2 regions of the Rodentibacter sp. JRC1 genome follow, and region 2 is predicted to be linked to the other one. Evidence: riboswitches for the same ligand, from Rfam matches in the RefSeq annotation. Region 2 holds a riboswitch; the other holds the start of a gene.
The links. A riboswitch is a leader RNA that binds a small molecule or an ion and turns the genes downstream of it on or off. The one in region 2 is predicted to bind thiamine pyrophosphate.
Positions count from the first base shown of each region.

Region 1: another riboswitch for thiamine pyrophosphate. It lies ahead of thiB (thiamine ABC transporter substrate binding subunit); the one in region 2 lies ahead of HEMROJRC1_RS10920 (radical SAM protein).

Region 1 covers NZ_BPWA01000001.1:2,045,648-2,053,135, forward strand. The annotation lists gene HEMROJRC1_RS09310 (YgcG family protein) at 1-557, shown strand, start outside; gene grxD (Grx4 family monothiol glutaredoxin) at 640-966, shown strand; TPP riboswitch at 1,076-1,168, shown strand; gene thiB (thiamine ABC transporter substrate binding subunit) at 1,278-2,279, shown strand; gene thiP (thiamine/thiamine pyrophosphate ABC transporter permease ThiP) at 2,288-3,895, shown strand; gene thiQ (thiamine ABC transporter ATP-binding protein) at 3,888-4,517, shown strand; gene bioB (biotin synthase BioB) at 4,526-5,539, shown strand; gene putP (sodium/proline symporter PutP) at 5,783-7,279, opposite strand.
Region 2 covers NZ_BPWA01000001.1:1,068,821-1,076,308, forward strand. The annotation lists gene ilvD (dihydroxy-acid dehydratase) at 1-453, opposite strand, end outside; gene HEMROJRC1_RS04720 (hypothetical protein) at 496-1,131, opposite strand; gene ilvM (acetolactate synthase 2 small subunit) at 1,128-1,352, opposite strand; gene ilvG (acetolactate synthase 2 catalytic subunit) at 1,353-3,008, opposite strand; gene HEMROJRC1_RS04735 (tellurite resistance TerB family protein) at 3,156-3,791, opposite strand; gene HEMROJRC1_RS04740 (sodium-dependent transporter) at 3,945-5,459, shown strand; gene HEMROJRC1_RS04745 (methionine/alanine import family NSS transporter small subunit) at 5,461-5,559, shown strand; TPP riboswitch at 5,737-5,831, shown strand; partial or broken gene HEMROJRC1_RS10920 (radical SAM protein) at 6,094-6,360, shown strand; gene HEMROJRC1_RS04755 (hypothetical protein) at 6,807-7,488, shown strand, end outside.

The sequences.
Region 1 (7,488 bases), 980 kb from region 2:
CAGGTGAATATGAAATTGCCGATTATGCTTTTGCTTTGGGCGATAAATGGGGAATTGGACGTAAGCAGTTAAATAATGGCGTGTTAATGCTGATTGCGAAAAATGACCGCAAAGTTTTTATCGCCACAGGACAAGGTTTGGAAGGGGTATTGCCTGATGCTTTTTTATCACAAGTTATTCGCCATGCGATTTTGCCTCAATTTAAGCAAGGACAATATGCGCAAGGCATAAATGACGGCTTAAATGACATCATTGCAGCCAGCCAAGGGGAATACGGTGCTTATCAGACGGAAGAAAGTGAATTTGAACAATATATTCCTTTCATTATGGTGTTGGTATTTATCGCTTTTGTTGTGTTTGGTGAATATCTGTATCATAAGGATGAAGTCTATATCAGCCCGAATCAGCGTGATCAATTAAATCGTATTGTGCGTCAATCTACATTATCCCGCCGCCGTAGCGGTTCAGGTTTTGGTGGCGGATTCGGAGGCGGCTCATCAGGCGGAGGCTTTGGTGGTGGCGGTTTTGGCGGCGGTGGAGCCGGCGGAAGTTGGTAAATCCTACATAAATACTCAAGTTATAATTTGTGATGTTTTTAACTTATGTTAAAATGCCCGCTCGTTTTTTATGGGGAACATTATGGAAACTTTAGATAAAATTAAGAAACAAATCAGCGAAAATCCGATTTTAATTTATATGAAAGGATCGCCAAAACTGCCTTCTTGTGGTTTTTCTGCACGTGCGGTTGAAGCCTTAATAAACTGCAAAGTGCCTTTTGGTTATGTCGATATCTTACAACATCCTGATATTCGGGCAGCGTTGCCGAGTTATGCAAATTGGCCGACTTTCCCTCAATTATGGGTTGAAGGTGAATTGGTCGGCGGGTGCGATATTATTTTGGAAATGTATCAAGCCGGTGAATTGCAAACTCTGTTAAGCGAAGTCGCTGCCAAGCACCAAGCATAATGTATTTAGAGCTTAAACCCGCTTTTTGCGGGTTTTCTTTTGCTTGAATTTTGTGATTCGTTTTATCGTAAAGTGCTTGTATATTATAAAGCATTTGTATAGACTTCCACACAATTAGTCGGGGTGCCAACTTGTTTGGCTGAGAAATACCCGTGAACCTGAAACAGATAATGCTGGCGTAGGAAACTAATTCTTTTTCATTAGGCTGTTTCTTCACTTTTTATAAGGATGGCATTATGAAAAAAACACGCTTCATTTTATACGCAATCGCTTCAGCAATTGCTATGGTTTCGCCACCGTCGGCTAAGCCGATGTTCAAAAAACTGTTGTTTTTTGTAACCGCACTTTTTGTTTCATCTCCTTTTACTCAAGCTGCACCGCAACCTTTAACGGTCTATACTTATGATTCTTTCAGCGCTGATTGGAGTGCCGGCCCGAAAGTTAAAAATGGTTTTGAAAAACAATTCCCTCAGTGTCAATTAAATTATGTCGCTTTTGATAATAACGGTACTCTGTTTAATCGTGTACGTTTGGAAGGCAAGAAAATTAAAGCGGACATCGTTTTGGGGTTAGATAATCACCAAATTGATGAAGCGGAAAAACTCGCAATGTTTGAGCCGAATCAAGTTGATCTCAATAAACTTGCGTTGCCGTTAGAATGGGATAATCGTACTTTTTTACCTTTCGATTTTGCGAAATACGCTTTTATTTACGATAAAAATAAATTAACCAATCCGCCAAAAAGCCTGAAGGAATTGATTGAACGAAAAGATTTAAAAGTGTTATATCAAGATCCGCGCACCAGCAGTATCGGACGAGGTTTATTACTTTGGGTGAATACGCTTTATCCGCAAGCTGAAATTGAAAATATGTGGAAAGCGTTAGCTGAACATACGGTTACCGTAACGAAAGGTTGGACTGAAGCCTATGGTGCCTTTTTAAAAGGTGAGGGGGATTTGGTATTAAGCACCAACACTTCACCGATTTATCATCTTCTTTCCGAACAGAAAGAGAATTATATGGCGACTGATTTTGCAGAAGGTGGCGTGTTGCAAGTGGAAGTTGCGGCGAAAGTGGCGAATCGTAGTAATCGTTGTGCCGATCATTTCCTTGAATACTTGCTTTCACCGGAAGCGCAAGCCGATATAGCAAAAAATAACGTGATGTTACCGGTGATTAATACGGCGATTGAAAGCAATATCGATGCCCTAAAGGAGCATACTCAACATAGTGTTGTTCTGGATACATCAAAAGTAACCGGTGAACATTTAAAAAACTGGATTAATCAATGGCAAAAGGCACTTTCTAAATAATGAGTCGTATGGTGCCATTATTTTCTCATCCGCATTTTCGTCCCCGTCATTATATCGGCGGAAGTGCGGTCGTTTTTTTCATTGTTTTACTTTATGTGCTCTCTCTTTCATCAGTGTTTTCTGTAGGAGGAAGCTATACGTGGGAAAACTTTAAACAAGACAGTTATCTACATCAAATCATCACCTTTAGTTTTGAGCAGGCTTTTTTGTCGGCATTGCTTTCGGTGATGATTGGAACGTTATTTGGGCGTGCATTTTTTTATCAATCTTTTTGTGGCAAGCGGCTTATACAGCGTTTATTTTCTCTCACATTCGTATTGCCCGCATTATTGGCTATCTTCGGTTTACTTGGTATTTATGGTTCGGCTGGTTGGCTAAGTTTGCTTATGCAGAGTTTGGGAATCGACTGGAAACCGACAATCTACGGACTAAGCGGCATCTTGATTGCTCATCTTTTTTTTAATATTCCTCTCGCGGCAAGAATGACGGGGCAAGCCCTACAATCTATCCCTTCGGAACAACATCAGCTTGCCGCTCAATTAAATATTCGCGGTTGGCAATTTTTTCGTCTCATTGAATTACCTTATCTTAAAAATCAACTTTTACCTGCTTTTGTGTTGATTTTTATGTTGTGCTTTACCAGCTTCACGATTGTACTCGCACTTGGTGGCGGGCCACAAAATAGCACATTAGAAGTCGCCATTTATCAAGCGATTTTATTTGAATTTGATTTTCCGAAAGCCGCCTTGTTTGCCTTGATTCAATTTGTTTTTTGCTTTGTATTATTTACGATGTCGCAGTTTTTGGCAAAACCACCGGAAACCCACTTATCTCAGCGTTATATTTGGCTGGCTGCCCCTTCAAGTGCGGTCAAAATTTTTAATGTTTTTATTTTAATTAGCGTTTGCTTATTTATTTTTATGCCCTTGTTGAATATTATCGTTGAAGGATTGAACGCACGGCAATGGGGGCGTTTTTTACAAGACCCGCAGTTATGGAAAGCCTTAATGTATTCTCTTTCTATGGCACCGACTTCAGGCGTGCTGGCAATTACTTTTTCTTTTCTCTTATTACTGCTTTCACGCCAATTACAATGGCTCCATTTTCCTGTGTTTGCAACCTTTATTCAAACCGCCGGAATGATGATTTTAGCCATTCCTACATTGATTTTGGCGGTAGGGCTATTTTTGCTTTTACAAGATATTGATTTCACCAATGTACATTTATTTTTTATCGTCGTGCTTTGTAACGCCTTGGCGGCGATGCCTTTTGTTATCCGAATTTTAAATTCGCCGATGATGCAGGCGACGCAATATTATGAAAAACTATGCTTATCGCTTAATCTTAAAGGTTGGCAACGCTTTAAATTAATAGAATATCCGTTATTAAAGGCACCGTTAAAATATGCGTTTGCGCTGGCGACGACACTTTCGTTGGGGGATTTCACGGCAATTGCATTATTTGGTAGTCCGGATTTCACCTCGCTTCCTCATTTGCTTTATCAACAACTCGGGCAATATCGTAGCCAAGAAGCTGCAATTACCGCATTGATTTTGCTGGGTTTATGTATCGGATTATTTCTGTTTATCGAACACAATAAGGTGGACAATGATTAAATTAAAAAAGGTTAAATTTAATTATAAATCAATGCCGATGGCGTTTGATCTACATATTCGTGCGCAAGAAAAAATAGCAATTATTGGTGAAAGCGGCGCAGGAAAAAGCACTTTGTTAAATTTGATTGCCGGTTTTGACTGCGTAAATAGCGGGGAGATTTGGTTAAATAGTGAAAATCACACAAATACCGAACCTTATCAGAGACCTGTTTCTATGTTATTTCAAGAAAATAATTTATTTACCCATTTAACCGTGGCAGAAAATATTGCATTGGGTCTGAAATCGAATTTATCGCTTTCTTCTGAAGATAAAATGCGGATAGAACAAGCGGCAAGTGCGGTCAATTTACAAGATTTTTTAATGCGAAAACCGACCGCACTTTCAGGGGGGCAAAAACAGCGGGTTGCTCTGGCACGTTGTTTGTTACGTAATAAACCGATTTTATTATTAGATGAACCCTTTTCAGCACTTGATCCGCAATTACGTGTGGAAATGTTACGCTTAATAGATCGCTTATGCAGTGAAAAAATGCTAACTTTGCTGCTTGTTACGCATCAGCCGCAGGAATTGGAAGGCTATATTGATCGCCTTATTCATATTCACCAAGGACAAAATTTATAGGGAAAAGTATGACAACTAAACAAACCGTTCAATTAAATAGCATTACACCACATCCTTGCGTTGAGTATTGGTCCGTCTGCAAAGTTGAGGCATTATTTGAAACGCCCTTTTTGGAGTTGGTTTACCGAGCGGCACAGGTACATCGAGAGCATTTTAATCCGCAAGCGATTCAGCTTTCGACATTGATGTCGATTAAAACCGGCGGATGTCCGGAAGATTGCGGCTATTGTCCGCAATCGGCACGGTATCAAACCGGTGTGCAAAATCAGCAATTACTGAATGTTGATGAAATCGTGGAGAAAGCCAAAATTGCAAAATCTCGTGGGGCAGGACGTTTTTGTATGGGGGCGGCATGGCGAGGGCCTAAACCGAAGGATATGGCAAAAGTAACGGAAATTATTAAAGCCGTAAAAGATCTTGGGTTAGAAACTTGCGGCACTTTCGGATTATTGCAAGAGGGAATGGCGGAAGAATTAAGAGAGGCGGGATTAGATTACTATAATCATAACCTTGATACCGCACCGGAACATTATCATAAGATTATTGGTACACGCCGTTTCGATGATCGTTTAAGCACCTTAGGCAAGGTGCGTAAAGCCGGTTTGAAAGTGTGTTGTGGCGGCATCGTGGGAATGAATGAAACCCGTAAGGAACGCGCAGGTTTAATCGCAAGCCTTGCGAATTTGGATCCGCAGCCGGAATCCGTACCAATCAATCAGTTGGTGAAAGTAGAAGGTACACCGCTTGCCGAAGCGGTAGAATTGGATTGGACGGAATTTGTTCGTACCATTGCGGTGGCTCGTATCACAATGCCTCAAAGTTATGTTCGTTTGTCGGCAGGTCGTCAAGGTATGACGGAAGAAATGCAGGCAATGTGCTTTATGGCGGGAGCCAATTCGATTTTTTATGGCGATAAGTTGCTCATTACGGGAAATCCTGAAGAAGACGGCGACCAAATTCTTATGGCAAAACTTGATTTAGAGCCGGAAACGGAAGAAAATCGAAAACCGCTTGAGCGTTAATAAGGGAAAGAAAGTAAAGCGGTATTATGTAGCACTTGCACAAATCATCGTAGGGTATCATTAGGCGAAGCCGTAACGCACCATATAGAGGGGGGTAATGATGAAATGGTGCGTTACGCAAAGCTTAACGCACCCTACTTCCAATAAACATTGATCATAAAATTCTCTTTGTGCGACTGCTACATAATACCGAAGTAAAGAAAAAGTGCGGTAAATTTCACCGCACTTTTTTCTCGCTGTAAGTTAGCCTTTATTTCTGTTCTCAAATTCGGTTAGGGCTTCATCAAATTGTTCCGCTACTGTCGGGTGAACTTGGGCGAATATTGATGAGGTTATCGTGATGAACGAGCAGACTAAGAAACCTGGAATGATTTCATAAAGGTGGGATAAATCTTCCCAGCCTAGGTATTTCATTAACGGGCTCCAAGCGACCACCGTTACCGCACCTGATAACATTCCCCATAATGCCGCTTTAGAGCTGATGTTACGATTAAAGAGGGAGAGAATGACGACAGGGCCGAATGCCGCACCGAAACCTGCCCAAGCATAGGATACCAAGCCCATCACTTTAGAATTTGGATCTTGTGCAATGATGATGGCAACGATGGCGATCAATAACACCATTAAACGCCCAACCCACACTAATTCTTTGCTTGAAGCGTTTTTGCGGAAAAAGCCTTTGTAAAAATCTTCCGTAATTGCAGCAGAACACATTAATAATTGCGCTGATAACGTACTCATCACCGCCGCTAAAATGGCTGATAACACTATACCGACAATCCAAGGATTAAACATCACTTTAGAGAGTTCAATAAAGATGGATTCCGCATTATCAAGCGGAATATTTTTGTGGGTGAAATAACCTAATCCGAAATAACCGACAGCTACTGCTCCACCTAGGCAGAGTAACATCCAAGTAATGCCGATGGTGCGGGCTTTATCAAGGGATTGAACGGAATCTGCCGCCATAAAACGCGCCAAGATATGAGGTTGCCCAAAATAACCTAATCCCCAAGCGAGGGCGGAGATTACGCCGATACCGGATACGTTATGCAACCAGTTGCTATATGGAATGTTAGTTACCGCTGATTTTGCCGCTAAAGCCGTATTGATTTCATCCCAGCCGATATTCACTAACGCCATAATCGGCGCAAGAAGTAAGGCAAAAATCATTAACGAAGCCTGAATGGTATCACTCCACGAAACCGCTAAATAACCACCGATAAAGGTATAAGTGATGGTAGCAATTGCACCGAGCCAAAGAGCGGTGTAGTAATCTAATCCTAATAAACTTTGGAACAATTTAGCACCGGCAACGACACCTGATGCGCAGTAAATAGTGAAAAAGAATAAAATTATGGAGGAAGAAATAATTTTTAACGCTTTTTTCTGACGTGGAAAACGCTGAGCAAAAAATTCAGGCAATGTGAGCGCATTACTGTATTTTTCGGTAAAAATACGTAAGCGACCCGCCACGATTTTGTAGTTCATAAAGGCACCGATGGTCAACCCCACGGCAATCCAGGCTTCAGACAAACCCGAAAGGAAAATTGCCCCCGGTAAACCCATTAAAAGCCAACCGGACATATCCGAAGCTCCGGCAGACATTGCGGTGACAAAACTCCCCATTTTTCGACCACCTAAAATATAGTCGTCAAAGTTTTGAGTTGAGCGATAGGCGTACAATCCGATCCCTAAAATGATTAATAAATACAAACCAAATGTGATGTAAATTTGCATAGTTTTACTCCTATTTTTGAAGTGTTTGTGCTCCCACCATTTACGGAGGAAGTTGTCGCAAAGCGACTGAAGGAAATGCAACAAGCACAGCATAGCGGAAATGATTTGATTTTTAGGGGAGATCACGCCGGTCTACAAAATATCTCTTATTGAGATTATAGTTCAGCACCAACAGGTGGTGTGATCCCCCTAGTTTTCATTCAAGAATG
Region 2 (7,488 bases):
TCCCGCTTCCATCGGCCCACCGGAAACAAAGATAGTCGGAATATTTAAACGCATCGCCGCCATCAACATTCCCGGCGTAATTTTGTCACAGTTGGAAATACATACCATCGCATCGGCACAATGGGCGTTGACCATATATTCCACGCTGTCGGCGATTAAATCACGGCTTGGTAGGGAGTAAAGCATTCCGCCGTGCCCCATCGCAATACCATCATCCACCGCAATGGTGTTGAATTCTTTTGCCACACCGCCTGCTTTTTCGATTTCTTTGGCAACAAGCTGCCCCATATCTTTTAAATGCACGTGCCCCGGCACAAATTGGGTGAATGAGTTCACCACCGCAATAATCGGTTTGCCGAAGTCCTGCTCTTTCATTCCCGTAGCACGCCATAATGCGCGTGCGCCTGCCATATTACGACCTTGTGTACTGGTCGCTGAACGTAGTTTTGGCATTGATAATCTCTCCAAGTAAATTTTTTAGATTAATTCATTTCGTTATTTAGATAGCATATCTACAGCTTGGAATGGTAGCGATATTATTGCAAAAGGAATCATAATAATACCAACTCCTCCCCAAACAACCCCCATTGCAAGCCCCTCTTTAGTTTCCTTGAAATCAAACTTTGTTGAAGTTTTATACTCAATAAAATTTGTTCTTAATGGCGTTGATAATTTTCCCTTAGACAAAATTTCATCTCTATTTTGGAGTTTCAAAATTTCACCGTTAGTTATTTCAAAATATAGATCAGGGTTTCCTTGTGTAGATTTATACACATCATACCTAGTGGATATTTCTTCTTTTTTTGATTCGGCTAACTTTTTATTATCAAGTTCAATAGATATAGATGCTTCAATTTTATTATCTTCAATATTTCTTTCGATGCTACTTATACGAGCACTTTTAAAAGCTTTCATATATTGAGAATTCAAAAATTCTATAAAAAATTGAACATCTGAAGATTTAGAAGAAGAAAATTGGTAGCTATTTAAATCCCCTATTGCATAAACACTATTATTTGCAATAAAAAATGCTCGAATAACTTCTGTTTGTTTTGATACCTCTTTTCTATCCGTTGTTGTGCAACCGAATAGAAGAAAACTTAACAACCAAAGCGATACTAACTTTCTCATTTATTTATTATCTCCACCATGTCCGGCAACTTCACCAACTGATTGACCAGCAAATCTAAAGTGCGGTCGGATTTTACGGTGATTTTTAACCGCACTTTTTGTTCGATGAGTGCCATTTCCATTGCTGTTACGGTAAAGCCTCGGTGGCGTACCACACGCAAGATGCGTTCTAACACTTCGGGGCGATGGTTGGCGGTGAGTTCAATTTGATATTCATTCATTTATATTTCCTCCACCATATCGGCATTGCATGCACCCGGCGGAACAAGCGGCCAAACACAATCATCCGGCGGAATACACACTTGTAATAAATACGCCGTGTCGCTTTCTAGCAATCTTGTAAGTGCGCCGTCCACTTCTTCCGCCCGTTCGATTCGCTCGGCAGGAATGCCAAACGCATTGGCGAGCATCACAAAATCAGGGTTGTCTTCTAAGATGGTTTCAGAACGGCGTTTGTTCCAGAATAAATCCTGCCACTGGCGCACCATCCCCAAACGCTGATTATCCAATAACAAGATCTTCACCGGTAAATTGCCGCGTTTAATTGAACCCAGTTCTTGCACGTTCATCATAAACGAGCCGTCCCCGCTGACTAAAATCACTTCATCTTGCGGTCGGGCTTTTTTCGCCCCCACAGCTGCCGGCAAACCGAAGCCCATTGTGCCGAACCCTGCCGAGGTGATGTAATTTTCCGGTGCGAAATGTTGCATATGTTGTGCCGACCACATTTGGTGCTGCCCCACATCGGTACAGATCACGGCATTTTTCGGTTTGCGATTAGAAAGGGTATTGAGCAATGCCCAAGGATCTATCGGGCGATCACCTACGTTATCAACATAAGTGAAATCCAGTTTTGCCTTAAGATCACGAATGTGCGCACGCCAAGGTTCAATATCAAGCGGCTGCTTGAGTGCATTTAACGCTTGAATTAAATCGCCTTGCAAAGCGATATCAGCCTGACGAAGTTTATTAATTTCCGCTACATCAATATCGCAATGAATCACTTTGGCATGAGGGGCGAAAGTATCGAGTTTGCCGGTGACACGATCATCAAAACGCGCACCGCATACAAGCAATAAATCACATTCTTGTACGGCAAAATTTGCCGCTTTTGTGCCGTGCATACCGATCATTCCCATATACACATCATCGGTAGGATTAATCGCCCCCAGCCCTTTTAAAGTTGAAACAGACGGCATTTGGGTTTGTAGTAAAAACTCACGTAATGCCGGCACGGCTTTTGCCATTCCTACGCCGCCGCCTACATAAAGCACCGGTTTTTTGGCGTTTTTTAGCAATTCATTGGCTTGTTCAAGCGTACTTTCGGAAAGTGCGGTCGGTTTTGTCGGTGTTTTTACGTAGGCTTGAATATGAGCCGGCACTTCGCCTGCTTGGATATTTCGTGGTACATCAATTAACACCGGACCCGGACGACCGCTTTGAGCGACTTCAAAGGCTTTAGCAAAAACATCGGCTAATTCATCCACACTTTGCACGATAAAACTGTGTTTGGTACAGGCTAAAGATAAGCCCAGCACATCCGCTTCTTGAAAAGCATCGGTACCGATTAAAGGCGCAGCAACCTGACCGGTAATGGCAATAATAGGAACGGAATCCATCATCGCATCGCCAAGACCTGTGATTAAGTTGGTCGCCCCCGGGCCAGAGGTGGCAATACATACGCCGACGTTGCCCGTAGAACGAGCATAGCCGATAGCCGCCATCGCCGCCCCTTGTTCGTTACGGCAAAGTAAATGATCTAAATTTGCATCATAGAGCGCATCATAGGTGGGCATAATCGCACCACCGGGATAGCCGAAAAGCGTTGTAACATGGTGTGCCTTTAGGCATTCCATAATGAGTTGTGCACCGGTCATGTTTGCTAATCCTAATTTGTTTAATTTTTATTAAGTAGGACTTTGCATTGTAACGAAATTTTCTTGTATTGGTAGGGGGAAAAAGGGAAAAAAACGAAAAAAGCACGACAAATTATCTTGTCGTACTTTTATAAGTGAAAAGTGCGGTTAAAAACCCGCTTGTTTTTCTAATTGTTCAACAAGCGTTTCATCTAAACCTAAGGCTTCGGCAAGGTTAGCGAGGAAAATGATCTCTTTACGTGATAAGTCTTTACTCACTAACCGTGCGGCAAGATAAACGTTTGCCGCCAGCGCCGTATCATCACCCACTTGGCGTGCGATTTCACTAATGCTAATCGGATTTGTCATTTCCATTTCAATCCATTGCGCAAGCTCTGCATTATCACCGATTTCATTGGCAATCGTTTGTTTTTCCTCTTCGGTAATTTCACCGTCTGCCGCCGCAGCTGCGATCATTGTTCGCAAAATTAACGCACTGTTATCTTGTTGAGCGGATGAACTTAGCACATCAAATTCGCTTTCTGACATAACCGGTTGTGTCTGTTGGCTTTTCTGATAATTTTGGTACGCCTGATACGCCAAATTACCAAGCACGGCTAATGAACCGAGTTTTGCCAAACTTGCGCCTCCTGAACGCCCTAAAATCATCGAAAGAATACCGGCAACCGCTGCGCCACCTCCCACTTTAGTCACCTTATCCAAGGTCGGATTACCGGTTTGTAAATTACTTGCGGAATTTTTCGCAATGTTAACGACTTGATTTAGAATTTGATTAAAATCCATAAAATGTTCCTTGTTGTTAAAAAATCTTCTTATAGACTGATCTTTTTTTAAAAAATTCCCTAAATTTAACCGCACTTTTATCAATTTTATTGACTAGATAGAAGATTTCATTATATTTGAGCTCTTTTTCATTTTTTATATAGGAACAATTTTATGGCGAAATCTACTCAAAAGCGAGAAACCTTCTCGGGTCGCAAAGCGTTCATTTTAGCCGCTATTGGCTCCGCTGTGGGCTTAGGCAATATCTGGCGTTTCCCCTACACCACTTACGAAAACGGCGGTGGTGCATTTATTATTCCTTATCTTATCGCCTTACTAACCGCAGGGATTCCTTTATTATTCTTAGATTATGCGATCGGTCATCGTCATCGTGGCGGTGCGCCGTTGTCTTATCGCCGTTTTAGTCCGCATTTTGAAGTCTTCGGCTGGTGGCAGGTAATGGTGAATGTGATCATCGGCTTATATTATGCGGTTGTTTTAGGTTGGGCTGCAAGCTATACCTATTTTTCCTTCAGTGGCGCTTGGGGAGATAAACCGATCGATTTCTTCATCGGTGAGTTTTTAAAAATGGGTGATATTGCCAACGGTGTGAGTTTTGAATTTGTCGGAATGGTAACCGGTCCTTTAATCGCCGTATGGGTGATCGCATTGCTCGTACTTTCTATGGGCATTCAGAAAGGGATTGCGAAATCTTCATCAATCTTAATGCCGGTACTTGTGGTAATGTTTATCGCATTAGTGATCTATTCTCTCTTTTTACCCGGTGCGGAAAAAGGCTTAAATGCATTGTTTACACCTGATTGGTCTAAACTTTCCAATCCAAGCGTATGGATTGCCGCCTACGGACAAATTTTCTTCTCGCTTTCGATCTGTTTCGGGATTATGGTGACTTACGCTTCATATCTCAAAAAAGAATCGGACTTAACCGGTAGCGGTTTAGTGGTGGGCTTTGCAAACAGTAGCTTTGAACTGTTAGCCGGTATCGGCGTATTCGCCGCATTAGGTTTTATCGCCACCGCTCAAGGTCAAGAGGTGAGTGAAGTGGCAAAAGGCGGGATCGGCTTGGCATTCTTTGCATTTCCAACCATCATTAACAAAGCACCGTTCGGGGAAGTACTTGGTGTCTTGTTCTTCGGTTCATTAACCTTTGCCGCATTAACTTCTTTTATATCCGTGATTGAAGTTATTATTTCCGCAATTCAAGACAAACTTCGCATTCGCCGTGCGAAAGTCACCTTTATCGTGGGCGTGCCGATGATGTTTGTTTCCGTCATTTTATTCGGCACGACAACCGGCTTACCGATGCTTGATGTATTCGATAAATTCGTGAACTATTTCGGTATCGTTGCCGTGGCATTCGTGTCGCTTATCGCCATCGTTTCAAATGAAAAATTAGGACTATTAGGCGATCATTTGAACGAAACCTCATCTTTTAAAGTCGGCTTTTTCTGGCGTTTATGTATCGTACTTACGACAGGTATTCTTGCATTTATGCTATTCAGTGAAGGGGCTAAAGTTTTCTCTGAAGGCTACGAAGGCTATCCAAGCTGGTTCGTCAATGTCTTCGGCTGGGGAATGGCGGTTAGCTTACTCGTTGTCGCATTCATTCTTTCCCGTTTAAAATGGAAAAGCGAAACCAAACTTACAATAGAATCAAAAGGAGAATAAGATGAGCTCTAGTGCAATTATTATGATGGTCATCGCACTTGGCGTAATTTGGGGCGGCTTCCTTTATGCTCTCCTTCGCCTACCAAAAGAAAATAATTAGTTTGATTATGTATCGGTGCGTTACGGCTTCGCCTAACTGCACCCTACGGCAATTTGTGTAACCGCTACATAATAATGTTAATTTTTCGACCGCACTTTTAAAGTGCGGTTATTTTTTCCGTATTTTGTAATAAAACCGATTTTACCTTGCGTCACACAATATTAACTTTTAGAATACCCTCACTTGTCGGAGTGCCGTTGGCTGAGATCGCAATGCGAGATCCGTTGAACCTGTGGGTTAAAACCTGCGTAGGGAACAAGGTTGCAAAACACCTCATAAAAATTACCGCTTGTTAATCAAACAAGTCGTCGCTTCAGGCAAGAAATTTACTTTTCACTTTTGGAGTATTTTTCGATGTCAAACCTTTCTTCTTCCTTTCCCGATTATTGGCAAACCCTAAACTGGGACGATTTAGCGTTACAGTTACGAGCCAAAACCGCCGCCGATGTGGAACGTGCCTTACAAAGTGCGGTCAGAAATTTGGACGATTTAATGGCGTTGCTTTCACCTGCAGCCGAAGCCTACTTAGAACCGATGGCACAGCTGGCTCAACAACTCACCCGTCAGCGGTTTGGCAATGTGGTGTCGTTTTACCTTCCGTTGTATTTATCTAATCTTTGCAAAAATGATTGTACCTATTGCGGGTTTTCAATGAGCAATCCGATAAAGCGTAAAACTTTGAATGAAAAAGAAATTTTGGCGGAATGTGAAGCCATTAAAGCAATGGGCTATGAGCATATTTTACTGGTGACGGGCGAGCATCAACAGAAAGTGGGAATGGATTATTTTCGACAAAATCTCCCCAAAATTCGACCGCTCTTTAGTGCGATATTGATGGAAGTACAACCGCTCAAATGTGAAGAATATGACGAACTGAAAACGCTCGGGCTTACCACGACCAAACCCTCCCACAAGAATCAGGCAAAGTCGCCCATTTCTGCTCAATGTGCGGACCAAAATTCTGCTCAATGAAAATCACCCAAGATGTGCGAGATTATACCAAAACCTTAGAACAACAAACTGGCTTAGAGCAAATGGCAGAAAAATTTACCCAATCGGGTGGGGAGATTTATCTTTCGACAAATTAATTGTAAAGATAGTTGAAAAGTAAGAAGAAACATTATATAAACATTTTTGTAACATTTTTTACTTTTAAGTTACATACGGAGTTCATTATGCACAACATAAGATCGCCTGTAGTTTTCTTTTATGGCTCGCTAATATTGCTATATTTTACTGATATGGGAATGATGATCGGTATGATTTGGGCATCATTAGCAATTACAAATAGTCCTTTTTTTCTTGGTTTAACTTTATGTTTAGGAGCAAGTGTACCCTATATTTTTAAGAAAATTTTCTCAAAAAAATATATGAAGAGTTTAACTTTAAAACGCTTGTATATGATGAGAATTATACTTTATGTTCTTATTTTAAGTTTAATCTTTATTAATATTGCAGAAACTTTTTATGGTCTATTTATAACAATTATTTTATTTGGAATTGTTAATGTATTTACATTGACTACTTATGAAACCTATAACTCTTATTTCGTTAATCAACAAGATATTTCATCAGACATTGCCTCTCGAGTAATGCAAACAGTATTACAATCAGGTGCATTTTTAGGGGCTGTAATAGCCGGATTAATCATTAAGAGATTTGGTTACCTAAATCTAATTTTATTCTTATCATTGTTTGAATTATTAATAAATTTCGTATTTTTATATAATAAATATTTTGACGTACAACTATCACCTGTCAATAAAATTTCTTTATTAAAAGATAATAAAGAAAAACCTACTAAACCACTCTATTTATTTAGCTTATCTTTGGCTTTTATTGGCGTTCATATTTCAGCTTTTAATTTACTTTCAACCATCATTTTCCAAGATCTAAATCAATGGGATTCCGAAATATTTGGTTATGCCA